DNA from 3 places in the Klebsiella sp. PK18 genome. Region 2 is predicted to be linked to each of the others. Evidence: predicted binding sites of a transcription regulator. Region 2 holds the regulator's gene; each other region holds the start of a gene.
The links. Region 2 encodes LexA, which represses DNA repair genes until DNA is damaged. Its sites were predicted from a motif close to TNCTGTATGTACATACAGNA; they were not measured.
Positions count from the first base shown of each region.

Region 1: the regulator LexA is predicted to act here: its motif matches at 1,904-1,923, upstream of sulA (SOS-induced cell division inhibitor SulA).
Region 3: the regulator LexA is predicted to act here: its motif matches at 3,947-3,966, upstream of rmuC (DNA recombination protein RmuC).

Region 1 covers NZ_CM173493.1:3,589,679-3,599,379, forward strand. Annotated here, with positions in the region: gene yccS (YccS family putative transporter) at 1-982, shown strand, start outside; gene AC3EMD_RS17645 (TfoX/Sxy family DNA transformation protein) at 996-1,592, opposite strand; gene sulA (SOS-induced cell division inhibitor SulA) at 1,943-2,452, shown strand; gene ompA (porin OmpA) at 2,805-3,857, shown strand; gene matP (macrodomain Ter protein MatP) at 3,968-4,420, opposite strand; gene AC3EMD_RS17665 (AAA family ATPase) at 4,606-6,363, shown strand; gene fabA (bifunctional 3-hydroxydecanoyl-ACP dehydratase/trans-2-decenoyl-ACP isomerase) at 6,433-6,951, shown strand; gene rmf (ribosome modulation factor) at 7,020-7,187, opposite strand; gene pqiC (membrane integrity-associated transporter subunit PqiC) at 7,442-8,005, opposite strand; gene pqiB (intermembrane transport protein PqiB) at 8,005-9,642, opposite strand; gene pqiA (membrane integrity-associated transporter subunit PqiA) at 9,632-9,701, opposite strand, start outside.
Region 2 covers NZ_CM173493.1:5,271,053-5,280,753, reverse strand. Annotated here, with positions in the region: gene plsB (glycerol-3-phosphate 1-O-acyltransferase PlsB) at 1-453, opposite strand, end outside; gene AC3EMD_RS25860 (diacylglycerol kinase) at 582-950, shown strand; gene lexA (transcriptional repressor LexA) at 1,073-1,681, shown strand; gene dinF (MATE family efflux transporter DinF) at 1,751-3,067, shown strand; gene AC3EMD_RS25845 (CsbD family protein) at 3,303-3,512, shown strand; gene zur (zinc uptake transcriptional repressor Zur) at 3,608-4,123, opposite strand; gene AC3EMD_RS25835 (cupin domain-containing protein) at 4,373-4,861, shown strand; gene dusA (tRNA dihydrouridine(20/20a) synthase DusA) at 4,962-5,960, shown strand; gene pspG (envelope stress response protein PspG) at 6,100-6,342, shown strand; gene AC3EMD_RS25820 (quinone oxidoreductase) at 6,524-7,507, opposite strand; gene dnaB (replicative DNA helicase) at 7,677-9,092, shown strand; gene alr (alanine racemase) at 9,124-9,701, shown strand, end outside.
Region 3 covers NZ_CM173493.1:5,383,534-5,393,234, reverse strand. Annotated here, with positions in the region: gene metE (5-methyltetrahydropteroyltriglutamate--homocysteine S-methyltransferase) at 1-1,965, shown strand, start outside; gene AC3EMD_RS26365 (dienelactone hydrolase family protein) at 2,025-2,837, opposite strand; gene udp (uridine phosphorylase) at 3,110-3,871, shown strand; gene rmuC (DNA recombination protein RmuC) at 4,007-5,455, shown strand; gene ubiE (bifunctional demethylmenaquinone methyltransferase/2-methoxy-6-polyprenyl-1,4-benzoquinol methylase UbiE) at 5,526-6,281, shown strand; gene ubiJ (ubiquinone biosynthesis protein UbiJ) at 6,295-6,900, shown strand; gene ubiB (ubiquinone biosynthesis regulatory protein kinase UbiB) at 6,897-8,537, shown strand; gene tatA (Sec-independent protein translocase subunit TatA) at 8,667-8,918, shown strand; gene tatB (Sec-independent protein translocase protein TatB) at 8,922-9,458, shown strand; gene tatC (Sec-independent protein translocase subunit TatC) at 9,461-9,701, shown strand, end outside.

The DNA.
Region 1 (9,701 bases), 1.7 Mb from region 2:
ACCGGAGTCCGCTCTCTTTCGCCACGCGGTACGTATGTCGCTGGTGCTCTGCGCCGGCTATGCCTTTATCCAGTTTACCGGGCTCCAGCATGGCTACTGGATCCTGCTGACCAGCCTGTTTGTCTGTCAGCCGAACTATAACGCCACCCGCCACCGACTGGCGCTGAGGATCATCGGCACGCTGGTGGGGGTGGCGATCGGCCTGCCCGTCCTGCTGCTGGTGCCTTCGATTGAAGGGCAACTGGTGTTGATCGTGCTCACCGGCGTGCTGTTCTTTGCCTTTCGTAACGTGCAGTACGCCCATGCCACCATGTTTATTACGCTGCTGGTGCTGCTGTGCTTTAACCTGCTTGGCGAAGGTTTTGAGGTCGCGCTACCGCGCATTATTGATACCCTGATCGGCTGCGCCATCGCCTGGGCGGCGGTCAGCTTCATCTGGCCGGACTGGAAATTTCGCAATCTGCCGCGCGTCCTGGACCGGGCGATGAACGCAAACTGCCGTTATCTGGATGCCATTCTGGAGCAGTATCACCAGGGCCGCGACAACCGTCTGGCCTATCGTGTCGCCCGCCGTGATGCCTACAACCGTGATGCCGAACTGGCCTCCGTGGTCTCGAATTTGTCGACTGAACCGCGCGCGGATGGCGCCCAGCGCGAGACCGCTTTTCGCTTGCTGTGTCTCAACCATACCTTCACCAGCTACATCTCCGCTCTCGGTGCGCATCGGGAAAAACTGTCCACCCCCGATATTCTTGCCCTGCTGGATGATGCTGTTTGTTATGTTGATGACGCCCTGCACCATACCCCCGCCGATGAACATCGGGTGCAGAAGTCTTTGACCAGCCTGCAAAGCCGGATCCAGCATCTGGAACCGCGCGCGGACAGTAAAGAGCCGCTGGTATTACAGCAGATTGGCTTGTTGCTCGCGCTGCTGCCTGAAATTTGCCGCCTGCAACAACGCGTTCACGCTCAGACAGAATAACGGCGGCTGTCCGCTAGCGGGCTCCAGCCCATTCGAGCAGCTCCTGACGCCGCAGCGTCGGGAGCGCGGCGGCGTGAACGCCGACAATCGCCCCCTCCAGCGCCAGCAAGACGTTGAGCGACAGAGAGGCGTTGTTTTCTCGTAGCCGTTGCCAGGCCTGCTGAGCGCCTACCTCCCGAAGCGTCCTGACATCCGGTATGCCCGCGTGGATCAGCTGCAATTCCATATGAAAGCTGATATTGGGTAAATCCTTCAGACGGCCCGACGCCCGTCGGTGGTTCTTTTCACGCTGCGCACTCTGCCACGACAACAGCGACAGCCGAAAAAGCTGAGTCTCATCGCGCCACAATGCGTCGTCAATTTGATAATACTTCATCGGCACGATGCGCCCATGTCGGCGCAGCGTTAATAAAGGATTGCGATGTTCAACCCGATACGCGGCGCTCTGCTCGCAGGCCCTCAGGTAAATATCGCCCTCTGCCACCATCGCAAACACCGTATCATCAATGGCCAGGCTATAGCCGCCAAAAAGCGGACGAGAATGTAACTGACCCAGCGGCGAGACGCAGGCCTGAAATTGCGGGAACCGCGGACATACTAGTTTTCTCATGATCATTCCTTTGTTAATCATGTAATTAAACTTAAGTTGTTAACGGATCCGCTAAGAGAAAACATAAGGGACTTCCCGAATAGCAGCAAGATGATTTTCGCCGACTTTTCCACCAGAATGCGGTTTTGCGAGACGCTTTCAGAAAATCACTGACGTTGCTGCAATCAACAGGGTGGAAAGAAATCATTAGCCGGCATTAAGGATATCGTTGAGGAGAGGTGCGCATCGCTATAAATCAGACGCGGCGGGAAATGATTAAATTTCAGCCAGCAAAATGGCAAATTGCGGTTGATCTTTTCCCCAGGTAGATATACTGTATATGCATACAGTAACTACAGGCGGGATAGACTATGTTTACTTCAGCTCACGCAAATCGTTCAGCACAGGCTTCTGCTTCTGCAGGCCACTACGCTCATCGTTCTGGCGAACAGACCGCCAATGGGCTGATCAGTGAAATTGTCTATCGTGAAGATCAACCCATGATGACACAGTTACTGCTGCTACCTTTATTACAGCAGCTGGGTCAACAGTCTCGCTGGCAACTGTGGCTCACGCCGCAACAAAAGCTTAGCCGCGAGTGGGTCCAGTCTGCCGGTCTACCGCTGTCTAAAGTCATGCAAATTAGCCAGCTGTCACCCTGCCATACCGTAGACTCAATGATCCGCGCGCTGCGCACCGGTAATTATAGTGTGGTTATCTGCTGGCTAACGGAGGAGCTAACCGCGGAAGAGCATGAGCGTCTGGTCAATGCCGCCCAGGAAGGTTGCGCGATGGGATTCATCATGCGCCCGGTGAGAAATCAAGGCACGCTCGGCAGACAACTCAGCGGGCTAAAAATTCACTCAAATTTGTATCATTGAGTGAAATTAGGATTATTCCTGGAATTTTTTTTACCGATGGTAAAGACACAGCGTTTTTCAGGGACTTTTTCGCGCAATGCCTGTCACACGGGGATTTCTGCCTTTTTTCTGCGTACGAAAATCAACCATATTTGTTAAATATTGTGTACACAACCCTTTTTTTTCATATGCCTGACAGAGTTCACACTTGTAAGTTTCGAACTAAGTTGTAGACTTTACATCGCCAGGGGTGATCGGCTTACGCTGCATGTATCAGCATAGTTAACAACAAGTCACGCCCCGGGTGAAGGATTTAACCGTGAGGTCTTTTGTAACTTCATGGCGAATTTTGGATGATAATGAGGCGCAAAAAATGAAAAAGACAGCTATCGCGATTGCAGTGGCACTGGCTGGCTTCGCTACCGTAGCGCAGGCCGCTCCGAAAGATAACACCTGGTATGCAGGTGGTAAACTGGGTTGGTCCCAGTTCCATGACACTGGCTGGTACAACAGCTCTCTGAACAACAATGGTCCAACCCACGAAAGCCAGCTGGGCGCTGGTGCGTTCGGTGGTTACCAGGTTAACCCGTACCTCGGTTTCGAAATGGGTTACGACTGGCTGGGCCGTATGCCGTACAAAGGCGACCAGGTTAATGGCGCATTCAAAGCTCAGGGCGTTCAGCTGACCGCTAAACTGGGTTACCCGATCACTGACGATCTGGACATCTACACCCGTCTGGGCGGCATGGTATGGCGCGCAGACTCCAGCAACAGCATCGCTGGCGACAACCACGACACTGGCGTATCTCCGGTATTTGCTGGCGGCGTAGAGTGGGCTGTGACTCGTGACATCGCTACCCGTCTGGAATACCAGTGGGTTAACAACATCGGCGACGCGGGCACCGTTGGCGTTCGTCCGGACAACGGCATGCTGAGCGTGGGTGTTTCCTACCGTTTCGGTCAGGAAGATGCTGCACCGGTTGTAGCTCCGGCTCCGGCTCCGGCTCCGGAAGTGACTACCAAGCACTTCACCCTGAAGTCTGACGTTCTGTTCAACTTCAACAAAGCAACCCTGAAACCGGAAGGTCAGCAGGCTCTGGATCAGCTGTACACCCAGCTGAGCAACATGGATCCGAAAGACGGTTCTGCAGTTGTTATGGGCTTCACCGACCGTATCGGTTCCGAAGCTTACAACCAGCAGCTGTCTGAGAAACGTGCTCAGTCCGTTGTTGACTACCTGGTTGCTAAAGGCATCCCGGCTGGCAAAATCTCCGCACGCGGTATGGGTAAATCCAACCCGGTTACTGGCAACACCTGTGACAACGTGAAAGCTCGCGCTGCACTGATCGACTGCCTGGCCCCGGATCGTCGTGTAGAGATCGAAGTTAAAGGCTACAAAGAAGTTGTAACTCAGCCAGCGGCTTAAGTTATAACTGATGAAAAAACCCGCCTCGGCGGGTTTTTTTATGCCTTCTCTCCCGCTTTTGCGGTGGTGGGCCCCATATCAGAGTAGCCTCTGACAGGCCGCCGTAAAGACTACTCTTTGCCTAACAGTTCCTGCAGATCGTGTTTCAGGCTCGACATTTTGCTGGCGTACTTCTCTTTATGCTCAGCATCCTCAATCAGCTGCACGATGGTTTCGGACAAGGTTTTACCCCGCCGCTGCGCCAGGCCGGCAAGACGCTGCCAGACGACAAACTCCAGATCGATAGACTTCTTACGCGTGTGCTGATGCTCCGCGTTAAAATGCCGTTTTCGTCGCGCGCGGATGGTCTGCTTCATGCGGTTCATCAGCGCCGGATTCATATGCTGCTCAATCCAGGCATGCACCAGCACAGGTTCATTCTCGATCGTCAGCAAGTCATCTACCGCAGCTTGCGCAGCGCTGGCCTCAATGTAGCGGGTAATCAGCTCACCTTCCCGGTGCTTCTTTACCAGATATTTCCATTTCCAGCCGCTTTCAAGATTTTCCAGTTGTTGATATTTCATTGCGATCTCAATGTGACCGTGTAACTCATTTCAGGATATCAGTTTTTTCCTGATGTGCTGAATATAAATCATTATTCGTGATGTGTATGGCCGGGGAATCATCGGGGTAATCATAATCCTCCGTGTGCTCAGTCGCGGCATCAGGTATAATTGCGCGCTTTACATCTAACTAAAAAACAGCGACTTTGACCATTACGAAACTGACCCGAACCGACCTTGCGCCCGATATGGAACCTTATCAGGCGCTGTTTGCCCAAGCTGATCTCTCTCAACCGGCCCCCTCTCTCTCGGGCGATCTGCAGCCGCGTCTGTTCTACGCGCTTGAGCAATTGCTGTGCACGCCGGCAGTCTCCTCCTTCATGCTGGTGAAAGCCCCCGAAGAACCGGAGTATCTGCAATGGCTGACGGCAGAAACCCGTACGCTGCATGAACCTACCGCCCCGCTCTACGGGGTCCGCTATGACGTTGACGGCGCTCGCGTGACGCTCTCCCCGGCGCAACGGGCTGAGGATAATTTTGCCAGCACCGCCCCGGTCGTCGCGGCCGATTGGGTAGAGGCGGAACAGCTGTTTGGCTGCGTACGCCAGTTTAACGGCGACATCACCCTCCAGCCAGGCCTGGTTCATCAGGCCAATGGTGGCGTGCTGGTAATCTCGCTTCGCACACTGCTGGCGCAGCCGCTTCTGTGGGTGCGCCTGAAAAATATGGTGACCCGTCAGCGGTTTGACTGGCTTTCCATCGATGAGTCGCGCCCGCTGCCGGTCAGCATTCCCTCCATGCCGCTGAGCCTGAAAGTCATGCTGGTCGGCGAACGCGAATCGCTGGCGGATTTCCAGGAAATGGAACCAGAGCTTTGCGCTCAGGCGATCTACAGTGAGTATGAAGACACTTTGCAGTTTGCTGACGCCGAGACGCTGAAAGCCTGGTGCCAGTGGGTATGGCAAAATGCCCAGCAGCTGACGCTGCCAGGTCCGGCGGCCGACGCCTGGCCACTGCTGATCGATGAGGGGACGCGCTACACCGGCGATCAGGAGACCCTGCCACTCAGTCCGCTATGGATAGCCCGCCAGCTGCGAGAGGCCGCCGCGTTCTGCGAAGGCGAGGAGATTACTGGCGAAGAAATGCAGACGATGCTGGCACGCCGGGAGTGGCGTGAAGGCTACCTCGCAGAACGAATGCAGGATGAAATCCTGCAGGAACAGATCCTGATTGAAACCGAAGGCGAATGCGTCGGGCAGATCAACGCCCTGTCGGTGATTGAATTCCCCGGCCATCCGCGCGCATTCGGTGAACCTTCGCGCATCAGCTGCGTCGTGCACATTGGTGATGGCGAGTTTATTGATGTCGAACGCAAAGCCGAGCTCGGCGGCAATATTCATGCGAAAGGCATGATGATCATGCAGGCTTTTCTGATGTCCGAGCTGGAGCTGGAGCAGCAGCTTCCGTTCTCCGCTTCGCTGACCTTCGAACAGTCCTACAGTGAAGTGGACGGCGACAGCGCCTCCATGGCTGAACTCTGCGCCTTAATCAGCGCGCTGGCCAATGTGCCGATTAATCAGAGCATTGCGATTACCGGTTCTGTCGACCAGTTTGGTCGCGTGCAGCCGGTCGGCGGTCTGAACGAAAAAATTGAAGGTTTCTTCACTATCTGTCAACAGCGCGGGCTAACCGGTAAACAGGGCGTCATTATCCCTGCGGCCAACGTTCGTCATCTCAGTCTTAGCCATGAGCTCCGTCAGGCCGTTGCCGAAAACCAGTTTGCCATCTGGGCCATTGACGATATTACCGAAGCGCTGCCGATGCTGACCCAACTGATGTGGGACGGTGAAGGGCAGACGCTGCGACAAACCATTCAGGAGCGGATAGCGCAGGCGACCCAGCAAGAGACTCGCCATCGTTTTCCGTGGCCGCTACGCTGGTTAGGTGGGACAAGTTCTAACTGATCGGACTTGTTCAGCTTACACGTGTTAGCTATCCTGCGTCCCGAACTTAAAATAAGGCTTACTGAAAACATGGTAGATAAACGCGAATCCTATACAAAAGAAGATCTTCTTGCCTCTGGTCGTGGTGAACTGTTCGGCGCGAAAGGCCCGCAGTTGCCAGCACCAAACATGCTGATGATGGACCGCGTCATCAAAATGAGCGAAACCGGTGGTAACTATGACAAAGGTTATGTTGAGGCGGAACTCGACATCAACCCGGATCTGTGGTTCTTCGGTTGCCACTTCATCGGCGATCCGGTGATGCCGGGCTGCCTGGGCCTGGATGCGATGTGGCAGCTGGTCGGGTTCTATCTTGGCTGGCTCGGCGGCGAAGGCAAAGGCCGTGCGCTGGGCGTTGGCGAAGTGAAATTCACCGGTCAGGTTCTGCCGACCGCGAAAAAAGTCACCTACCGCATCCACTTCAAGCGCATTGTTAACCGTCGTCTGATTATGGGCCTGGCGGATGGCGAAGTGCTGGTTGACGATCGTCTGATCTATACCGCGAACGATCTGAAAGTCGGCCTGTTCCAGGATACTTCCGCTTTCTGATAATTATCGGCAGTGATTAAAAGGCGAAGCCCCCGCTATGCGGAGGCTTCTTTTTTAAAGAGACAGTGTCAGGCCGTTAGTACCCTGTCCTCCATGGCTTCTCGCCAGCCTCCCAGCCACCATGAGCGTTGATTCAAGCTCTGGTATGGACACATTTCTTTCGATCTCCCCGCGATACCCGCTTGATATCCACGTTGATGTGCCCGTTCCAGGCGATCTCGTTTTTGTCTCTTCATGCCTCGTTTCCCTCATTCTTTGATCTGGTGGAAAAGAAAACAGTGGTCGCAAATTGTGCAGCCACGGGTTACGAATACCGCGAAATGAAGACAACGTCAATGCGCAAAATTCACGCCAGTGTCATATTTGTGACCTATATAAGAGTTCATTTTTTGTTCATTCGGCGCAGCGCTCGGTAACAAACTGACCTGGCAAAAAAAAATGCCGCGCGGCTCAGATGAACCACGCGGCATATCACTTTTATGAAATTTACTTATGGCAGACGGTTAAGCTCGCCGGCAATGGCCACCGCCTCCTGGCTCCACGCCTGGGCCAGGGTCTTCACCATCGCGTCATAGCCATCCTGCTGCTGCTTGAGCACGATGTTAAACGGGCGCTTAATCAGCTGTCCCTGATGCTTCAATAGCCACTCGCCGCTGACGATAACCCGCCCGTCGTAGCGCCCGTGAAAGCCATTTACCGCCACATTGAGCGTATCCTGCTCGCTGCCCAAGGGTTGGGACGACACTACCCAGCCCGGCAACTGCTGGCTGAGGTTTGCCACCAGCGTAGTACGCAGCTGCTGGTCCAGCGGGCTGGCCCACAGATTATTATTGGCGATTACATACTGCACATCGGTGGTTTGATAGACCACTCCATTGCCCGCCAGATAATCCGGGATGCTGACCTGCTCAACCCACAGCAGACGTGCCCCCTGGCTGGCGGCGCTCTGCGCGCCGCCTTGCACCACCGGCAACTGGTAATATGTTTTGCTCTCACCGCCGCTACTGCACGCCGTCATCACGCAAACGGCTGCCACCAGTAACCATTTTTTCATTATTTCGCTCCCTTCGGCTGTGGGTCTTTTTTATCCTTCGCCTCAAATACCAGCGCATTGCTCTTATCATTGAGCGTTTTCAGAACCGGCTGCAGCTCACGCAGCACCTGATCCAGACGCTGCATATCGGCCACCATCTTATTGTAGGCCGCGGAGCCCGGCTGGAAGCCCTGCATGCTGCGGTTCAGCTCGCGCAGCGTCGTCTGCATATCGGCAGGTAGCTGCTGCATCGACTGACTGGAGGTGATCTTATTCAGACTATCCAGCGTGGTCTGTACATGCTGCATGGTCTTCTCGCTTTGCGCCAGCGTACTGGTTGCCTGTTCCAGTAGCGGATTGAGCGGCAGGTTATTGATTTTATCCAGCGCATCCATCAGACGCTGCTGGATCTGCGCCAGTCCACCGCTAATGGTCGGGATAATCGGATAGCCGTTAAACTCCTGAATTTTCCCACGCGGCGGCGCTTTCGGATAGAAGTCGAGATCGATATACAGCGCGCCGGTCACCAGGTTACCGGTTTTCAGCGAGCCGCGCAGTCCGCGGTTGATCAGATCGTCAATGTGAGCGCGAATATTCGGATCGCCGCCGAGCTGATTGACCAGACGCTGCGGTTCAACCCGCACTTCCACCGGAATGCGATAGTCATCGTTCAAACGCTGCTTCAGCCCAGGAATAAAGAACGGCACTTTGCCGACGGTTCCCAGACGGATGCCGCGGAACTCCACCGGCGCGCCGGGCTGCAGGCCACGAACCGAGTCTTTGAAGAACATCACGTAATCGATATGCTCGGTAAAGACCGAATCCTGGATGCTCTTCTGATCGTCAAACAGGTGATATTCCGTTTTGTTCGCCACCGGCTCGCCGAGGTCCAGTCCTTCCGGAATATCGAAGCTCACCCCGCCGCCAAACAGCGTCGACAACGAGCCCATCTCGACGCGCATCCCCGCCGCGGTCAAATCAACGGCGATCCCGCTGTCCTTCCAGAAGCGAACGTTAGTGGTCACCAGGCGGTCATTAGGCGCATTGATGAACAACTGATAAGTGATATGACGTTTCTGCGCATCAAAGGTGCTGGTTTCCACCGACCCCACGCGATAGCCGCGGAACAGCACCGGGTCGCCTGGCGACAGCTGGCCTGCCTTGCTGCTTTCCAGCAAAATCCGGATCCCCTTGGCATCCGGCGAGGCCAGCGGCGGAGAATCCAGCAGCGGATACTGCGCCGGCACCGAACCTTTCGACCCCGGCTGCAGTTCAATATAGGCCCCGGACAATAATGTCCCGAGACCACTGATCCCCTCGCGCCCTACCTGCGGTTTCACCACCCAGAAGACGGAATCGTTATGCAGTAATTTCTGCATGCCGGAATTGAGGCGAGCTTTGATTTCCACGTGGGTTAAATCGTCGGTCAGCGTCGCGCTCTCTACCACCCCAACATCCACGCTGCGGCTCTTGATCCGGGTTTTTCCCCCTTCAATGCCTTCCGCGTTAGTGGTGATCAGCGTGACCTCTGGTCCCTGATGGCTGTAATGATAAAACAGGATCCACGCTCCGATCAGCGCAGTGACGATAGGGAAGATCCACACCGGTGACCAGTTCTTCACCTTCTGCACTTTCGCTTCTCCGCTCTTATTTTCCATGTTGTTGTATTTCCTCATGGCTTGAATCTGGCTCACGATCCCACAGTAAACGGGGATCA
Region 2 (9,701 bases):
CTGGATACCGTTCAGCATCCGCAGCGGCGGATTGACTTCCCCTTTCTCACGACCCGGCGAGCGGCCGAACATCACCGAGACCGGCACCATTTGCACATCGAGGTCCGGATGGTTGCGGTGCAGATCGAGGTAGTCGTGGAACAGCTTGATGGACTCTTCTTTTGGCGTGTAATAGGTAAATACGCGCGGCCCACCGTGGATGAATACGTAACGCGGCAGCAGCGCGCCGTCGATCTCCAGCGGTTCAAGCGGATCGGGTAAATCATGCGCCAGGCATTGGGCGCGCAGCGTCAGCAGGTCCGCCTTGGAATTATAGGGCAGGACGTACATGACCGGACGCGAGGTATCGAGTCCTAATTCCTGGGCAGGCTCTGCCGGAATAGACTTGCTTTTTACCAGCACCCGTAATGGTAAATTCAGTAATTTATAGTAAATTCGTTGCCAGCCGGACATAAACGATGTGAAGCCTCTGGTTAATCATGCAAATGCGCGGCAAGAATAACAGAAAGTGGGCAAAATTTCCGTTACCACGCGGCAAACGCGTACACTCATCGACGTCATTTACGTAAAAAGGTTTTGTGATGGCCAATAATACCACCGGGTTAACCCGAATCATTAAGGCGGCAGGTTACTCCTGGAAAGGATTTCGCGCAGCGTGGATCAACGAGGCCGCGTTTCGTCAGGAAGGTATCGCCGCCATCGTGGCCGTCGCGATAGCCTGCTGGCTGGACGTCGACGCCATCACCCGCGTATTGCTGATTGGGTCGGTCCTGCTAGTGATGATAGTCGAAATTCTCAACAGCGCGATTGAGGCGGTCGTGGATCGTATAGGCTCGGAATATCATGAGCTTTCAGGGCGCGCCAAAGACATGGGATCGGCGGCGGTCCTGCTGGCGATTATCATCGCACTGATCACCTGGGGAACGCTGCTGTGGAGCCATTATCATTAACGTTCTTCGCTAAGCCTCGCAAAATATAAACAATCTGCCGATTTTTGTGTGCCATGTGGTTCCAAAATCACCGGTAGCTGTATATACTCACAGCATAACTGTATATACACCCAGGGGGCGGAATGAAAGCGTTAACGACCAGGCAGCAAGAGGTGTTTGATCTCATTCGGGATCATATCAGCCAGACGGGCATGCCGCCGACGCGTGCGGAAATTGCTCAGCGCTTGGGGTTCCGTTCCCCAAACGCGGCGGAAGAACACCTGAAAGCGCTGGCGCGTAAAGGCGCGATCGAGATCGTCTCCGGTGCTTCTCGCGGTATCCGCCTGCTGACGGAAGAAGAACATGGCCTGCCGCTGATCGGCCGCGTCGCCGCCGGCGAGCCGCTGCTGGCGCAGCAGCACATTGAGGGGCACTATCAGGTCGACCCGTCGATGTTTAAACCCAACGCGGATTTCCTGCTGCGCGTCAGCGGCATGTCGATGAAAGACATCGGTATCCTTGATGGCGATCTACTGGCGGTCCACAAAACCCAGGACGTGCGTAACGGCCAGGTGGTGGTAGCGCGCATTGACGACGAAGTGACGGTGAAGCGCCTGAAAAAGCAGGGTAACGTCGTCGAACTGTTGCCGGAAAACAGCGAATTTACCCCTATCGTTGTCGATCTGCGTCAGCAGAGTTTTACCATTGAGGGTCTGGCCGTTGGCGTGATCCGTAATGGAGAATGGATGTAACGCCTGCCCCTGCGCAGCGTCATCTGATGCATGACGCTGCGACGTTTGTCCTCAATCAGGTCTCCGAACATGCTGCTCAACGCTGCCGATAAAGCGCTGTGGCGCCTTGCGATCCCGATGATTTTCTCCAATATCACCGTCCCGCTGCTGGGGCTGGTGGATACCGCGGTGATCGGCCACCTTGACAGCCCGGTATACCTCGGCGGCGTCGCGGTTGGGGCGACGGCTACCAGTTTCCTCTTCATGCTGCTGCTGTTTTTGCGCATGAGCACCACCGGGCTCACCGCTCAGGCCTGGGGTGCCAAAGATCCGCTGCGACTGGCGCGGGCGCTGGTGCAGCCGCTGACTCTGGCGCTGGGCGCCGGGGTTCTCATCATCCTGTTTCGCCTGCCGCTGATTAACCTCGCTCTGCATATTGTCGGCGGCAGTGAGGCGGTGCTTGAGCAGGCGAGACGGTTTCTCGAAATCCGCTGGCTCAGCGCCCCCGCCTCGCTGGCCAATCTGGTGCTGCTCGGCTGGCTGCTGGGAGTCCAGTACGCCCGGGCGCCGGTGATTCTGCTGGTGGTCGGTAATCTGCTCAATATTGTGCTCGACCTGTGGCTGGTGATGGGCCTGCGGATGAACGTCCAGGGGGCGGCGCTGGCCACGGTCACCGCGGAGTACGCCACTCTCATTATTGGCCTGATGATGGCGAAGCGGGTGCTGACGCTGCGCGGCGTGTCGCTGGCAATGCTGAAAAACGCCTGGCGCGGGGATCTGCGCCGTCTGCTGGCGTTGAATCGGGACATCATGCTGCGTTCCCTGCTGCTACAGCTGTGCTTTGGCGCGCTGACCGTGTACGGCGCGCGTCTGGGCAGCGACATTGTGGCGGTCAATGCGGTACTGATGACCATGCTGACCTTTACCGCCTATGCGCTGGATGGCTTTGCCTATGCCGTGGAGGCCCACTCCGGCCAGGCCTACGGCGCGCGCGACGGCAGCCAGCTGCTGGAAGTCTGGCGGGCGGCCTGCCGGCAGTCTGGCATGGTGGCGCTGGCGTTTGCCCTGATTTATAGCCTGGCGGGGGAGTACATCATCGCGTTGTTAACCTCGCTGCCTTCTCTGCAGCAGCTGGCCGATCGCTATCTGATCTGGCAGGCCATCCTGCCGGTGGTGGGCGTCTGGTGCTATCTGCTGGACGGCATGTTTATCGGCGCCACACGCGGCGCGGAGATGCGGAACAGCATGGCGGTCGCCGCGGCGGGGTTTGCTGTAACGCTGCTTTCGGTCCCGCTGCTCGGTAACCACGGTCTGTGGCTGGCGCTGGCGGTGTTCCTCGCCCTGCGCGGCCTGTCTCTGGCGCTGATCTGGCGTCGCCACTGGCGACACGGCACCTGGTTTAGCTAGTCATTGCCGTTCATCACGGCCATCTATGAATTCCCGCGGTTGCGCGCCGCTTACCGGGGCAACTCAGTAGCCCGGCTCAGCGTAGCGCAAGCCGGGAAAATCGCCTCAGCCTTACCCATCGGTATGATGGTTAAAAATTCCGAATAACGAATCGGTACCAGCATTCTCATCTATAGTTAATACCATGTCCGGTACAAAACGGGCTGTAAACCCACCGAATGATGAGGACGTTATCATGAATAAAGACGAAATCGGCGGTAACTGGAAACAGTTGAAAGGTAAAGCCAAGGAACAGTGGGGCAAACTTACCGATGATGATATGACCGTGATCGAAGGTAAGCGCGATCAGCTGGTCGGTAAAATTCAGGAACGGTACGGCTATGCGAAGGATCAGGCTGAGAAAGAAGTCTCAGACTGGGAGCATAAAAACGACTACCGCTGGTAGCGTTCCGTGGCTCAAAGAATAAAGCATTTGTGTTAGTGCCTGTCTGAATGGCGTAAGGATGCGCCGTTAACCCTGTTTCCCGCTGCGGCTGACGCTCAGCGGGCTTTCTTTTTCAGCTGAATGGAATGGTCGTGCTGGCAGTGTCCCGGCGTGCTGCAGGCTTCGACTTCCACGCAGTCTGCACAAAGGCCGTGAGCTTCAATCACGTTGTGGCGCAGGGCAAAGCCCATTCTGGCCGCTAACGTATGCATGATATCTTCCACCCCTTCCGCCGCCTCTTCCTTCACCACGCCACAGCGGTCACAGATAAACATGGCTGAGCTATGGGTCGGCTGGTCAAAGAGATGGCACAGCACATAGCTGTTGGTCGATTCAACCTTATGAACAAAACCCTGCTCGAGTAAAAACTCCAGCGCGCGGTAAACCGTCGGCGGTTTAGCCTGCGGCTCTTTGTCACGCAGGAGATCCAGCAGATCGTAGGCGCTGATCGCCCCTTGTTGCAGGCTCATCAGGCGCAACACCTCCAGACGCTGTGGGGTCAGGCGTACGCCGCGCTGCGCGCATAGCTTTTCAGCATGCGCTAACATCTCTTGCGAAGGGGTCTTATCCATGAGCATCCTCGGGTTGTGTGAATTTGAATCTGTTACTTTATCACGTTCCTCAGAAAACACCGAGAGCCGGCAGGTGATACGGGTCATACTTCAGATTGTCGGTACCTGCGCCAGTTCCGGGTGCTGGCCGCTGACTTTCGTGCAGACTACGCCTTAGTCGATCGCTAAAACCGTCCTGCCCGATTTAATCGCAACACGCATGACCCTGGGTATGCTATATCTGAAGTGTCTCATTTTCGGGAGAAAACGATGAAACGACCTGATTGCATTCGCCACTGGCGCGAACTGGAAGGGCCCGACGATGCCACTTATCCCGACAGCCCGGAGCGTTTTTCGATTGGCGCGCCGCTGGGGCGCGGTTTACGTCTCAACCGGCTGGGGATCCACCACGAGCGACTGCCGCCCGGGCGGCGCACCTCGTACCCGCACGCGGAGAGCGATGAGGAAGAGTTCATCTACGTGCTGGAGGGCTATCCGGAAGTGTGGATAAACGGCTATCTCTGGAAGCTGGAGCCAGGGGACAGCGTGGGTTTTCCCGCGGGTACCGGTATCTGCCACACTTTTCTCAATAACACCGAGCAGGAGGTTCGTCTGCTGGTGGTGGGCGAGGCCAACAAGAAATACAACCGCATCTATTATCCGCTCAATCCAGGCTATGCCGCGACGCGCCAGGATCGCTGGGTTGACCATCCGCCGCAATTCTTCGGTCCACACGACGGCAAGCCGCGGAAAAAGTAATCGACCCGGGGAAGGGGCGAAGCGCGGCGCACTATGCGCCTGTGGTTTATCTTTGTGCTATAGTAGCGCCCCTTTTTACCCGGATGCTTATTTATTCGCCATGATGCCTGAATCAACGTCACCTGTTTTCCCTGCTCACCGCTTCTCCATCGCGCCGATGCTCGACTGGACTGACCGACACTGCCGCTACTTCCTGCGGCTGCTGTCGCGGCATACGCTGCTGTATACCGAAATGGTGACCACGGGGGCGATTATTCACGGCAAAGGTGACTATCTGGCCTATAGCGAAGAAGAGCACCCGGTTGCTCTGCAGCTCGGCGGCAGCGATCCGCAGGCCCTGGCGCAGTGCGCGAAGCTGGCTGAAGCGCGTGGCTACGATGAGATCAATCTCAACGTCGGCTGCCCCTCCGACCGCGTGCAGAACGGGATGTTTGGCGCCTGTCTGATGGGCAATGCGCCACTGGTGGCCGACTGCATCAAGGCGATGCGCGATGTGGTGTCGATTCCGGTCACGGTGAAAACCCGTATCGGGATTGACGATCAGGATAGCTATGAGTTTCTATGCGAATTCATTGAGACGGTCTCCGGCAAGGGCGAGTGTGAGATGTTTATTATTCACGCCCGCAAAGCCTGGCTCTCCGGCCTGAGCCCAAAAGAGAACCGCGAGATCCCGCCGCTGGATTACCCCCGCGTCTGGCAGCTGAAGCGCGACTTTCCCCACCTGACGATGGCGATTAACGGCGGGATCAAATCGCTGGACGAAGCCAGACTGCAGCTTGAGCATATGGATGGGGTGATGGTCGGGCGTGAGGCCTATCAGAACCCGGGTATTCTGGCCTCGGTCGACCGCGAAATTTTCGGCATCGCCGGCGCGGATGCCGATCCGGTGGCGGTGGTGCGAGCCATGTACCCGTATATTGAGCGCGAGCTCAGCAATGGCACCTATCTGGGCCATATTACCCGCCATATGCTGGGGCTGTTTCAGGGCATCCCCGGCGCTCGCCAGTGGCGTCGCTACCTGAGCGAGAACGCGCATAAAGCCGGCGCCGATATTGCGGTGCTGGAGCATGCGCTGAAGCTGGTGGCCGATAAACGTTAATTTCTGACGAAAACCTGGTGAAATTGACCACGCCTCGCGCACTGACGCGGGGCGTTTTCTTTTAAAGTCAAATGCTTATGTTTGGCATGCTTTTTGTAATACCTGCAGAGTGAAGTATTCATTCGTTGGGGAGAGAACCATGCTGGAACTGCTATTTGTCATTGGATTTTTTGTCATGCTGTTGGTGACCGGCGTATCGCTGCTGGGGATTATCGCGGCTATCGTGGTCGCTACCGCGCTGATGTTCGTCGGCGGGTTGTTTGCCTTGATGATCAAATTACTGCCGTGGCTGCTGCTGGCCGTGGTGGTGGTGTGGATTATTCGGGCGCTGAAATCCCCGAACGGAAACGCTTTTCGCGACAATAACCGTTGGCGTTACTAAGGTATTGAGGGGTCTGTCACAACCTGAACAATTTTGCAGACAACCGCGTAGGCATTACTGAGCAAATCTGTCACTATTAGCGCGTTAACGAATTCATCGCGCTGTACCCTACATACAGCCGAACTAAAAAAAAGTAAGGGCTTCCCAGGTGGAAGCCCTAAACTTTTGTCCCTTTGTCCGCTTACGGCAGCAGCAAACTCGACCCCTGAGTTACCCGGCTTTCCAGAACTTCATGCGCCCGACGGGCCTCGGTCAGCGGATAGGTCTGACTCTCGGGTACGTCCACTTTGATTACCCCACTGGCGATCAGTGAAAACAGTTCACTGCAGGCTTCCGCCAGCTCTTCCCGGTTGGTGATATAGCCCTGCAGCGATGGGCGGGTGACATACAGAGAACCTTTCTGATTCAGGATCCCCAGATTGACGCCGGTCACCGGGCCGGAGGAGTTGCCAAAGCTGACCATCAGGCCGCGTCGCTGCAGGCAGTCCAGAGAGGCTTCCCAGGTATCTTTTCCCACCGAGTCGTAGACCACGGCCACTTTCTTACCGTCGGTAAGTGCCTTGAGCCGCTCCACGATTTGCTCTTCGCGATAGTTAATCACCTGCCAGGCGCCAGCCTCTTTGGCACGCTGGGCTTTCTGCGCGCTGCCGACGGTGCCGATAAGTTTCGCGCCCAGCGCTTTCGCCCACTGACAGGCAATCAGCCCCACGCCGCCGGCGGCCGCGTGAAACAGGAACACTTCATTAGGCTTAATTTCATAGGTTTTGCGCAGCAGATACCAGACCGTCAATCCTTTCAGGAACGATGCCGCGGCCTGTTCGAAAGAGATGGCGTCCGGCAGGACCGCGGCTTTGTCGGCCAGCACATTGTGTACCGTGCTGTAGGCGCCGAGCGCCGACTGCGCGTACACCACCCGATCGCCTACCTTAATGTGCGTTACCCCATGGCCAACTTTACTGACGACGCCGGCTGCCTCGGTGCCCAGACCGCTCGGCAGCGATGGTGGCGGATAGAGGCCGCTACGAACATAGGTGTCGATATAGTTGATACCGATGGCTTTGTTTTCGACCTGAATTTCATGTTCCGCAGGATCGCGGGGCGTGAACTCAACCGCCTGAAGCACCTCCGGCCCGCCGTGTTTTGAAAATTCGATGCGTGTTGCCATGTTCGCTCCTGTGTTGTTCTGAGATTATCCAGTAAGCTTAACAGCCTGCGGCGGCAGCGACGGATTTTCTTATCCGCCTCAGGCCTGCCACGCTTAATGGGTTCTTTAGCGGCAATGGCTTTCTCGCTATACTGTCACGCTCTTTTCCGTATCGGTGAAATGTTAGGCTATGGCAGGAAATAAACCCTTCAACAAACCACAGACAGAAACCCGCGAACGCGATCCGCAGCTCGCCGGGCTGAAAGTCCCGCCGCACTCGATTGAAGCGGAGCAGTCGGTGTTGGGCGGTTTAATGCTGGATAACGAGCGCTGGGACGACGTCGCCGAACGCGTGGTGTCGGAAGATTTCTATACTCGTCCGCATCGTCATATCTTTACCGAGATGGCGCGTCTGCAGGAGTCAGGTAGCCCGATTGACCTGATCACCCTTGCGGAGTCGCTGGAGCGTCAGGGGCAGCTGGACAGCGTCGGCGGCTTCGCCTACCTGGCCGAACTGTCCAAAAACACGCCCAGCGCGGCGAACATCAGCGCCTATGCTGACATCGTGCGCGAACGCGCGGTGGTGCGCGAGATGATTTCGGTGGCCAACGAGATCGCCGAAGCCGGCTTCGACCCGCAGGGGCGAACCAGCGAAGATCTGCTCGATCTCGCCGAATCCCGGGTTTTCAAAATCGCCGAAAGCCGGGCCAATAAAGACGAAGGGCCGAAAAACATCGCCGATGTGCTTGATGCCACCGTCGCCCGTATCGAACAGCTGTTCCAGCAGCCGCATGACGGTGTCACCGGGGTGAATACCGGCTACGACGACCTCAACAAAAAGACCGCTGGCCTGCAGCCGTCGGATCTGATTATCGTCGCCGCCCGTCCGTCGATGGGTAAAACGACCTTCGCGATGAACCTCGTGGAAAACGCGGCAATGCTGCAGGATAAGCCGGTACTCATCTTCAGTCTTGAGATGCCCTCGGAACAGATCATGATGCGTTCTCTGGCCTCGCTGTCGCGCGTCGATCAGACCCGCATTCGTACCGGTCAACTGGACGATGAAGACTGGGCGCGGATCTCCGGCACCATGGGCATCCTGCTGGAAAAACGCAATATCTATATCGATGACTCCTCCGGCTTGACGCCGACGGAAGTGCGCTCCCGCGCGCGGCGTATCGCCCGTGAGCACGGCGGCATCGGACTTATCATGATCGACTACCTGCAGCTGATGCGCGTGCCGTCGCTCTCCGACAACCGTACCCTTGAGATCGCCGAAATCTCCCGCTCGCTGAAGGCGCTGGCGAAAGAGCTGCAGGTGCCGGTGGTGGCGCTGTCGCAGCTGAACCGCTCGCTGGAACAGCGCGCCGATAAACGCCCGGTCAACTCCGACCTGCGTGAGTCCGGATCCATTGAACAGGATGCCGACTTGATCATGTTCATTTACCGTGATGAGGTTTATCACGAGAACAGCGATCTTAAAGGCATCGCGGAAATTATCATTGGTAAACAACGTAACGGCCCGATCGGCACCGTGCGACTGACCTTTAACGGCCAGTGGTCGCGTTTCGATAATTATGCCGGCCCTCAGTATGACGATGAGTAAACCTCTGTCTGTCTTTTTTTAAGGAATTCAAATGCAAGCGGCAACTGTAGTTATCAACCGCCGCGCTCTGCGACACAACCTGCAACGTCTGCGTGACCTGGCGCCTGCCAGCAAACTGGTTGCGGTGGTGAAAGCGAACGCCTACGGACACGGCCTCCTTGAGACCGCGCGAACGCTGACCGACGCCGACGCCTTTGGCGTCGCCCGCCTGGAAGAGGCGCTGCGCCTGCGAGCAGGAGGCATCGCCCAGCCGATCCTCCTGCTGGAAGGCTTTTTTGCTGCGGAAGACCTGGCGGTGATCGCCGCCCAGCGCCTGCATACGGCGGTGCATAGCCCCGAACAGCTGGCGGCGCTGGAGCAAGCCGATCTCCCCGAGCCGGTAACCGTGTGGATGAAGCTGGATACCGGCATGCATCGCTTAGGGGTGCGCCCGGAGGAAGCCGAGGCGTTTTATCAGCGTCTGAGCCAGTGTAAAAACGTCCGCCAGCCGGTGAACGTGGTGAGCCATTTCGCCCGCGCCGATGAGCCGACCTGCGGCGCCACCGAACGCCAGCTGGATATCTTCACCACCTTTACCGAAGGCAAACCGGGGCTGCGCTCTATCGCCGC
Region 3 (9,701 bases), 110 kb from region 2:
CGCGGCCGTGCGCCGACTGGCGAACCGGCCGCCGCTGCGGAAATGACCAAATGGTTTAACACCAACTATCACTACATGGTGCCGGAGTTCGTGAAGGGCCAGCAGTTCAAACTGACCTGGACCCAACTGCTGGATGAAGTAGACGAAGCGCTGGCGCTGGGCCACAAGATCAAGCCCGTGCTGCTGGGGCCGGTAACGTACCTGTGGCTGGGTAAAGTGAAAGGTGAACCGTTTGACCGTCTGAGCCTGCTGAATGACATCCTGCCGGTTTACCAGCAGGTGCTGGCCGAACTGGCGAAGCGCGGCATCGAGTGGGTGCAGATTGATGAACCGGCGCTGGTGCTGGAGCTGCCGCCAGCGTGGCTGGAGGCCTTTAAACCGGCTTATGATGCCCTGCAGGGCCAGGTGAAACTGCTGCTGACCACCTATTTTGAAGGCATTAGCGACAATCTCGCGACCATTGCTGCGCTACCGGTCCAGGGGCTGCACGTCGATCTGGTGCACGGCAAAGATGATGTTGCCGAACTGCACAACCGCCTGCCGGCCGACTGGCTGCTGTCTGCGGGTCTGATCAATGGGCGCAACGTTTGGCGCGCCGATCTCACTGAAAAATATGCGCAAATTAAAGACCTCGTCGGTAAGCGCGAGCTATGGGTCGCGTCATCCTGTTCTCTGCTGCATAGCCCGATCGATCTGAGCGTGGAGACGCGCCTTGATGCGGAAGTGAAGAGCTGGTTTGCCTTCGCGCTGCAGAAATGCGGCGAGCTGGCGCTACTGCGCGATGCGCTGAACAGCGGCGATACGGCGGCGATTACCGAGTGGAGCGCGCCAATCCAGGCCCGTCGCCATTCGACCCGCGTGCACAACGCGGAAGTGGAAAAACGGCTGGCGGCGATCACCGCTCAGGACAGCCAGCGTGCCAGCCCCTATGAGGTTCGCGCGCAGGCACAGCGCCAGCGCTTTAACCTGCCGAAATGGCCGACCACCACCATCGGGTCATTCCCGCAAACGACGGAGATCCGCGGTCTGCGCCTGGACTTCAAAAAGGGCAACCTTGACGCCAGTCATTATCGGACGGGGATTGCGGAACATATTAAGCAGGCGATCGTCGAGCAGGAGCGGTTAGGTTTAGACGTACTGGTGCACGGAGAAGCCGAGCGGAACGACATGGTGGAATACTTCGGTGAACATCTGGACGGTTTTATCTTCACGCAAAACGGCTGGGTGCAGAGCTATGGTTCCCGTTGCGTGAAGCCGCCGGTGGTGATCGGCGACGTCAGCCGTCCGCAGGCGATCACCGTCGACTGGGCGAAGTACGCGCAGTCGCTGACCGACAAGCCAGTGAAAGGGATGCTTACTGGACCGGTGACCATTCTGTGCTGGTCCTTCCCGCGGGAAGATGTCAGCCGTGAAACCATCGCGAAACAGATTGCGCTGGCCCTGCGTGATGAAGTGGCGGATCTGGAGGCGGCGGGGATCGGCATCATCCAGATTGATGAGCCGGCGCTGCGCGAAGGGTTACCGCTGAAGCGCAGCGACTGGGATGCCTATCTGCAGTGGGGTGTGGAAGCCTTCCGCCTTAATGCTGCGGTCGCCAAAGACGACACTCAGATCCACACCCACATGTGCTATTGCGAGTTCAACGACATCATGGACTCCATTGCCGCGCTGGATGCCGACGTGATCACCATTGAAACCTCGCGGTCCGATATGGAGCTGCTGGAGTCGTTCGAAGCGTTCGAGTATCCCAATGAGATCGGGCCGGGGGTATATGATATTCACTCGCCGAACGTGCCGAGCGTGGAGTGGATTGAAGCGTTGCTGGCAAAAGCCGCGCAGCGTATCCCGGCGAAGCGGCTGTGGGTTAACCCGGACTGCGGCCTGAAAACTCGCGGCTGGCCGGAAACCCGCGCCGCGCTGGCGAATATGGTGCAAGCGGCGCAGAACCTGCGCCAGTCCGCCTGATCGTTACGCGAAAAATCAAAAAAGGAGGCATTTGCCTCCTTTTTTCATGCATTGGGTGATTATGCTTTTTTGCCGCCATACTGAGCAAACCACGCGAGCATTCGCTGCCAGCCGTCTTTGGCTGACTCTTCATGATAGCTGGCGCGATAGTCGGCGTTAAAGGCATGATCGGCTTCGGGATAGACCACGATTTCCGCTGTGGCGTTGGCCGCCCGCAGCGCCTGACGCATGGTCTCGATGGTGTCCTGTGGAATACTGGCGTCTTTAGCGCCGTACAGACCAAGCACCGGGGCGTTGAGATCGACCGCGATATCTACCGGATGCTTCGGTGAATTCAGCGATTTTTCTCCCACCAGCTTGCCGTACCAGGCCACGCCTGCCTTCAGTTGCGGGTTATGCGCGGCATACAGCCAGGTAATGCGTCCGCCCCAGCAGAAGCCGGTGATTAGCAGACGATGGGCATCGCCGCCGTGGCGCGCCGCCCAGCTGGCGACATGGTCGAGATCCGCCAGCACCTGCGCGTCCGGCACCTTGGTAACCAGCTCTTTGAACAGGGTCGGGATATCGTGGTACTCATTCGGATCGCCCTGACGGAAGTACAATTCAGGCGCAATAGCCAGATAGCCTTCCTGCGCCAGGCGGCGACAAAGATCGCGAATATGTTCATGCACGCCGAAAATTTCCTGTACCACGATAACGATCGGCAGCGGACCGTCGGCATTTTTCGGGCGGGCGTGGTAGGCCGGCATGTTTTCACCCTGAGAGGGAATAGACGTCTCTCCGGCGATAATATGCTCTTCCGGCGTATGAACGGCGGTGGCGGCGTGTGGTGAAGCTGCAGGTGCGAATCCAGGTTGCTTGGTGGTGGTCATGGTATTCTCCGTACCCTTATTTATTAGCGCATCAATAACTATAGACCCTTTACCTTTAGTTCGGGCGGTAATAAAGCACAGTGCCTGAAAGCGGCTATCTTTTGTTCTGTGACGATGAATATAACTTGTTAATGTGATGTGTATCACTATTTAATGAAAAACAACTGCAATCATCATTGGTCTTGGTGACTATCATCACAAAATGTTGCCAGGGGCTTCTGTACAGTACCGTTTTGCTTCTGCTGATAATTCGACCCACAGAGGAGTTTTTTATGTCCAAGTCTGATGTTTTTCATCTCGGCCTCACCAAGAACGATTTACAAGGGGCTACGCTGGCTATCGTCCCTGGCGATCCGGAGCGTGTGGAAAAGATCGCCGCGCTGATGGATAAGCCGGTCAAGCTGGCATCCCACCGCGAATTTACCTCCTGGCGCGCGGAGCTGGACGGCAAGCCGGTGATCGTCTGCTCTACCGGCATCGGCGGCCCGTCGACTTCTATCGCCGTGGAAGAGCTGGCGCAGCTGGGCGTGCGTACCTTCCTGCGTATCGGCACCACCGGCGCGATTCAACCGCACATTAACGTTGGCGATGTGCTGGTTACGACCGCTTCCGTTCGCCTGGACGGCGCCAGCCTGCACTTCGCGCCGATGGAGTTCCCGGCCGTCGCAGACTTCGCCTGCACCACCGCGCTGGTGGAAGCGGCGAAATCTATTGGTGCCACCACCCATATCGGCGTGACCGCCTCTTCGGATACCTTCTACCCAGGCCAGGAGCGTTACGACACCTTCTCCGGCCGCGTGGTGAGCCGCTTCAAGGGCTCAATGGAAGAGTGGCAGGCAATGGGCGTAATGAACTATGAAATGGAATCCGCCACGCTGCTGACCATGTGCGCCAGCCAGGGCCTGCGTGCCGGGATGGTCGCCGGGGTTATTGTGAACCGTACCCAGCAAGAGATCCCTAACGCCGAAACCATGAAGCAAACCGAAAGCCACGCGGTTAAAATCGTCGTGGAAGCGGCGCGTCGTCTGCTGTAATTCAACCCCTTCTCTGTCAGGCCGGATCCTCCGGCCTTTCTTTTTTGCGTTGCTCCTCGCAGGAAATCCCTTTTAAACTGGACGTTTGTACAGCACAATTCTATTTTGTGCCATCAGGTTATCGCAGGGGGCGTCGTGGATCTCTCAATCATTATCAGCGCGGTTATCGCACTGGCTGCCGGGTTAATGGTCGGCTGGCTGGCAACCAAAGCGCGCGCCGACCAAATCCGGGCCGATCTCATTGAGGAGCGGCGAGAGCTGGATATTGATCTGAGCGCCGCCCGTCAGCAGCTGGTGCAGGAGGCCCACTGGCGTGAGGAGTGTGAGCTGCTGAACAATGAGCTGCGCAGTCTGCGGGATATCAATACCTCGCTGGAGGCCGATCTGCGTGAGGTCACCACCCGGCTCGAATCCACCCAGCTGCATGCGGAAGATAAGATCCGTCAGATGGTTAACAGCGAGCAGCGTCTGAGCGAGCAGTTTGAAAACCTCGCCAACCGCATTTTCGAACACAGCAACCGGCGCGTCGATGAGCAAAACCGCCAGAGTCTGCATGGTCTGCTGACCCCGCTGCGCGAACAGCTCGACGGATTCCGCCGCCAGGTGCAGGAGAGCTTTGGCCAGGAGGCGCGGGAAAGGCATACCCTGGCGCATGAGATCCGCAATCTTCAGCAGCTGAACGCGCAGATGGCGCAGGAGGCACTGAACCTGACGAAAGCGCTGAAAGGTGATAACAAAACCCAGGGCAACTGGGGGGAAGTGGTCTTAACCCGCGTGCTGGAGGCCTCCGGCCTGCGCGAAGGCTATGAGTACCAGACCCAGGTCAGTATCGAGACCGACAACCGCTCGCGGATGCAGCCGGACGTCATTGTCCGCCTGCCGCAGGGCAAGGACGTGGTGATCGACGCCAAAATGACCCTGGTCGCCTATGAGCGCTATTTCAACGCCGAAGACGACTACACCCGCGAAGTCGCGCTGCAGGAACATCTTGCCTCGGTGCGAAACCATATTCGCCTGCTGGGACGCAAGGATTATCAACAACTGCCGGGGCTGCGCTCTCTCGACTACGTGCTGATGTTTATTCCCGTCGAGCCGGCGTTCCTGGTGGCCATCGACCGTCAGCCCGAGCTCATCAGCGAGGCGTTGCAAAATAATATCATGCTGGTCAGCCCGACGACGCTGCTGGTAGCCCTGCGTACTATCGCCAATCTGTGGCGCTATGAGCATCAGAGCCGCAACGCGCAGAAGATCGCCGAGCGGGCGGGGCGCCTTTACGACAAAATGCGCCTGTTTGTGGATGATATGTCCGCCATCGGCCAGAGTCTGGATAAGGCGCAAGAGAACTATCGCCAGGCGATGAAAAAGCTCGCTTCCGGGCGCGGGAACCTGCTGGCCCAGGCGGAAGCCTTTCGCGGCCTGGGGGTGGAGGTGAAGCGCGGGATAAATCCTGATTTAGTCGAACAAGCTACTGCCCAGGACGATGAATATCGTCTTGAAGACGAGGATAACCTCCCGGAAAATGACGCATTTTCAGCCGACTCTGCCGAGGCGTTACATAATCGGGAGGCGGCTCCGCCACGTTGAAACGTATGGGAAATGCGCTGAATCTGATACACTCAGTGAACATTTTCTTGAAAAGCAAGCAGGCATAGAGATGGTTGAGGATTCACAAGAAACGACGCACTTTGGCTTTCAGACGGTCGCTAAAGAGCAGAAACAGGACATGGTGGCGCATGTATTCCATTCTGTCGCGGCAAAGTATGATGTGATGAACGACTTGATGTCGTTTGGTATCCATCGTTTGTGGAAGCGTTTCACCATCGACTGCAGCGGCGTACGTCGCGGGCAGACCGTGCTGGATCTGGCGGGGGGGACCGGCGATTTGACAGCCAAGTTCTCCCGTCTGGTAGGAGAAACCGGCCGCGTCATGCTTGCTGATATCAATGATTCCATGCTCAAAATGGGCCGCGAAAAGCTGCGTAATATCGGCATCGTGGGCAACGTTGAGTATGTTCAGGCCAACGCGGAAGCCCTGCCGTTTGCTGATAACACCTTTGACTGCATCACCATCTCTTTCGGTCTGCGTAACGTTACCGATAAAGAAAAAGCGCTGCGTTCGATGTACCGCGTGCTGAAGCCGGGCGGACGTCTGCTGGTGCTGGAGTTTTCTAAACCGATTATCGAACCGCTCAGCAAAGCCTACGACGCTTACTCCTTCCATATCCTGCCGAAGGTGGGGGAACTGGTGGCAAAAGACGGCGACAGCTATCGCTACCTGGCAGAATCTATCCGTATGCACCCGGATCAGGAAACCCTGAAAGGGATGATGCAGGATGCAGGTTTTGAAAGTGTCGACTACCACAACCTGACGGCGGGTATCGTTGCCTTGCATCGCGGTTACAAGTTCTGACAGGAGGGACGCTATGCCTTTCACACCCCTGGTGACCGCTAGCATTGAGACGGCGCTGAATACTTTTCTCTGGCGTGACAAGGCGCTAAAACCCGCTCGTCAGCGCCTGCTGGGTAAGGTATTGCGAGTTCAACTGCAGGACTTCTCCACCCCGATCGTACTGGCGTTCAGCGAACGCCAGGTTGATGTCCTGAGCGCCTGGGAGGGAGAGGCCGACTGCACTGTGATTACCCGGCTCAGCGTGCTGCCCAAACTGCGTAATCGTCAGCAGCTCACGGCGCTTATCCGTAGCGGAGATCTGGAAGTGCAGGGCGATCTGCAGGTGGTGCAGAATATGGTCTCCCTGTGCGATCTGGCGGAGTTCGATCCCGCTGAACTGCTGGCGCCTTATACTGGCGATATCGTGGCTGAAGGCGTTGGCAAAGTCCTCCGCGGCGGCGCTCAGTTTTTACTGAAAGGCGCGCAGCGCCAGCAGCGCTATGTCGCAGAAGCGATCACTGAAGAGTGGCGACTGGCACCGGGGCCGCTGGAGCTGGCATGGTTTGCGGAAGAAACGACGGCTATTGAACGCGCGCTGGCCGCACTGGAAAAACGGCTGGAAACGCTGGAGGGCAAATGACGCCAGGAGAATTACGGCGCCTGTATTTCATCATCCACACCTTTTTGAGCTACGGGCTCGATGAGCTCATCCCCAAAATTCGTCTCACGCTGCCGCTGCGTATCTGGCGGCGGATGCTGTTCTGGATGCCAAATCGTCATCAAGACCAACCCCTTGGCACTCGTCTGCGCCTGGCGCTTCAGGAGCTGGGGCCGGTGTGGATTAAATTTGGCCAGATGCTTTCCACCCGCCGGGATCTCTTCCCGCCGCATATTGCCGATCAGCTGGCGCTGTTGCAGGACCGCGTAGCGCCCTTTGAAGGAAAGCTCGCGCAGCAGCAGATAGAGAAAGCGATGGGGGGCCTGCCGGTGGAAGCCTGGTTTGATGATTTCTCCGTAGAGCCGTTAGCCTCGGCGTCCATCGCCCAGGTGCATACCGCACGTCTGAAAGAGAATGGCAAAGAGGTGGTGATCAAGGTTATCCGCCCGGATATTTTGCCGATCATTAAAGCGGACATGAAGCTCATCTACCGCCTGGCGCGCTGGGTACCGCGTCTGCTGCCTGACGGCCGCCGTCTGCGCCCGCAGGAGGTGGTTCGCGAATATGAAAAAACGCTGCTGGACGAGCTGAACCTGTTGCGGGAATCCGCCAACGCCATTCAGCTGCGGCGTAATTTCGAAGATAGTCCGATGCTGTACGTGCCGGAGGTGTACCCCGACTACTGCAGCGAAAGCATGATGGTGATGGAGCGCATCTACGGTATCCCGGTGTCCGACGTGGAGGCGCTGGAGGCCCAGGGGACCAACATGCAGCTGCTGGCGGAGCGGGGCGTGCAGGTCTTCTTTACCCAGGTGTTCCGCGACAGCTTCTTTCATGCCGATATGCACCCTGGCAACATATTCGTCAGCTACGAGCACCCGGAAGATCCGCAGTATATCGGCATCGACTGCGGTATTGTCGGCTCGCTGAACAAAGAAGATAAGCGCTATCTGGCGGAAAACTTTATCGCCTTCTTTAACCGCGATTATCGTAAGGTGGCTGAGCTGCACGTCGATTCCGGTTGGGTACCGCCCGATACGAATGTCGAAGAGTTTGAGTTCGCGATCCGCACGGTCTGCGAGCCGATCTTTGAGAAGCCGCTGGCGGAGATCTCCTTCGGCCACGTGCTGCTTAATCTGTTCAATACCGCGCGGCGTTTCAATATGGAAGTCCAGCCGCAGCTCGTTTTACTACAGAAGACATTGCTTTACGTAGAAGGGGTAGGCCGGCAGCTCTATCCTCAGTTAGACTTGTGGAAAACGGCGAAGCCTTTCCTCGAGTCGTGGATCAAAGATCAGGTCGGCATTCCGGCGCTGGTGCGCGCGTTTAAAGACAAAGCGCCGTTCTGGATCGAAAGAATGCCTGAAATACCTGAGCTGGTGTATCAGAGCCTGCAGCAGAGCAAACAGCTGCAGACCAGCGTCGATACCATCGTGCGGGATATGCATGTGCGTCATGTGCGCCAGGGCCAATCCCGTTATCTGTTTGGTATAGGCGCGGTTTTATTGCTCAGTGGTACGCTGCTCTTTATCCATCGCCCTGAGTGGGGAATGATGCCCGGCTGGTTGATGGCCGGCGGTGTGGTGACCTGGCTGATTGGCTGGCGGAAAACCCACTGATCGGTTCGCCTCTTCATGACGCAGGCTTATTTGCGCAAAATCATGCCGGCGGCCTGACGAAGAGGCGGCTCGCAGGATGGCGTGTATAATGCGTCCACATAATTCATCATCTGTCATAGGGGAACGTGTATGGGTGGTATCAGTATTTGGCAGTTATTAATTGTTGTCGTCATCGTAGTTCTGCTTTTTGGGACGAAGAAGCTGAGCTCACTGGGGTCAGACTTAGGGGCATCTATCAAAGGCTTTAAAAAAGCCATGAGTGATGATGATAAACCCGAAAAGTCGGCGCCAGACGCAGATTTCACGGCGAAAGCCATCGCCGATAAACAGGATGATGCAAAAAAAGATGAGACAAAACGCCACGACAAAGAGCAGGTGTAACTCGTGTTCGATATTGGTTTTAGTGAACTACTGCTGGTGTTTGTGATTGGCCTCATTGTTCTGGGGCCACAGCGGCTTCCCGTCGCGGTTAAAACGGTGGTTGGCTGGATCCGTACGCTACGCTCGCTGGCGACCACGGTACAAAATGAGCTGGCCCAGGAGCTAAAACTGCAGGAGTTCCAGGAGAGCCTCAAGAAGGTGGAAAAGGCCAGCCTGAATAACCTGACGCCGGAGCTGAAAGCCTCCATGGATGAACTGCGCGAGGCTGCGGAGTCGATGAAGCGCTCCTATAGCGCCCACGATCCTGAAAAGGCCAGCGACGAAGCCAATACCATCCTTAATCCGGTGGTGAAAGGCAGTGAAGCGCAGCGCCAGGACGTCACGCCGGCGACGGCAGAACATCAGGCCAGCGCTCCGGCTCATGCGCCGGATCCTGTCGCCGATGAGCAACCCGCTTCACCGGCTGAACTTCCGGCAGAGAAAACATCCGCTACGGCGGCAGCCCCTCATTCTTCCCCCGCATCGAGTGATAAACCGTAAACATGGGCGTAGACGATACACAACCGCTAATTTCGCATCTGATTGAGCTGCGCAAGCGTCTGCTCAACAGCATCATTGCTATCCTGGTGATCTTCCTGGCGCTGGTCTATTTCGCCAATGATATCTACCAGCTGGTCTCGGCCCCGCTTATCAGCAAGATGCCGGTAGGCGCGACGATGATCGCCACTGATGTCGCTTCACCTTTCTTTACGCCGATAAAGCTGACCTTCATGGTGTCGGTGA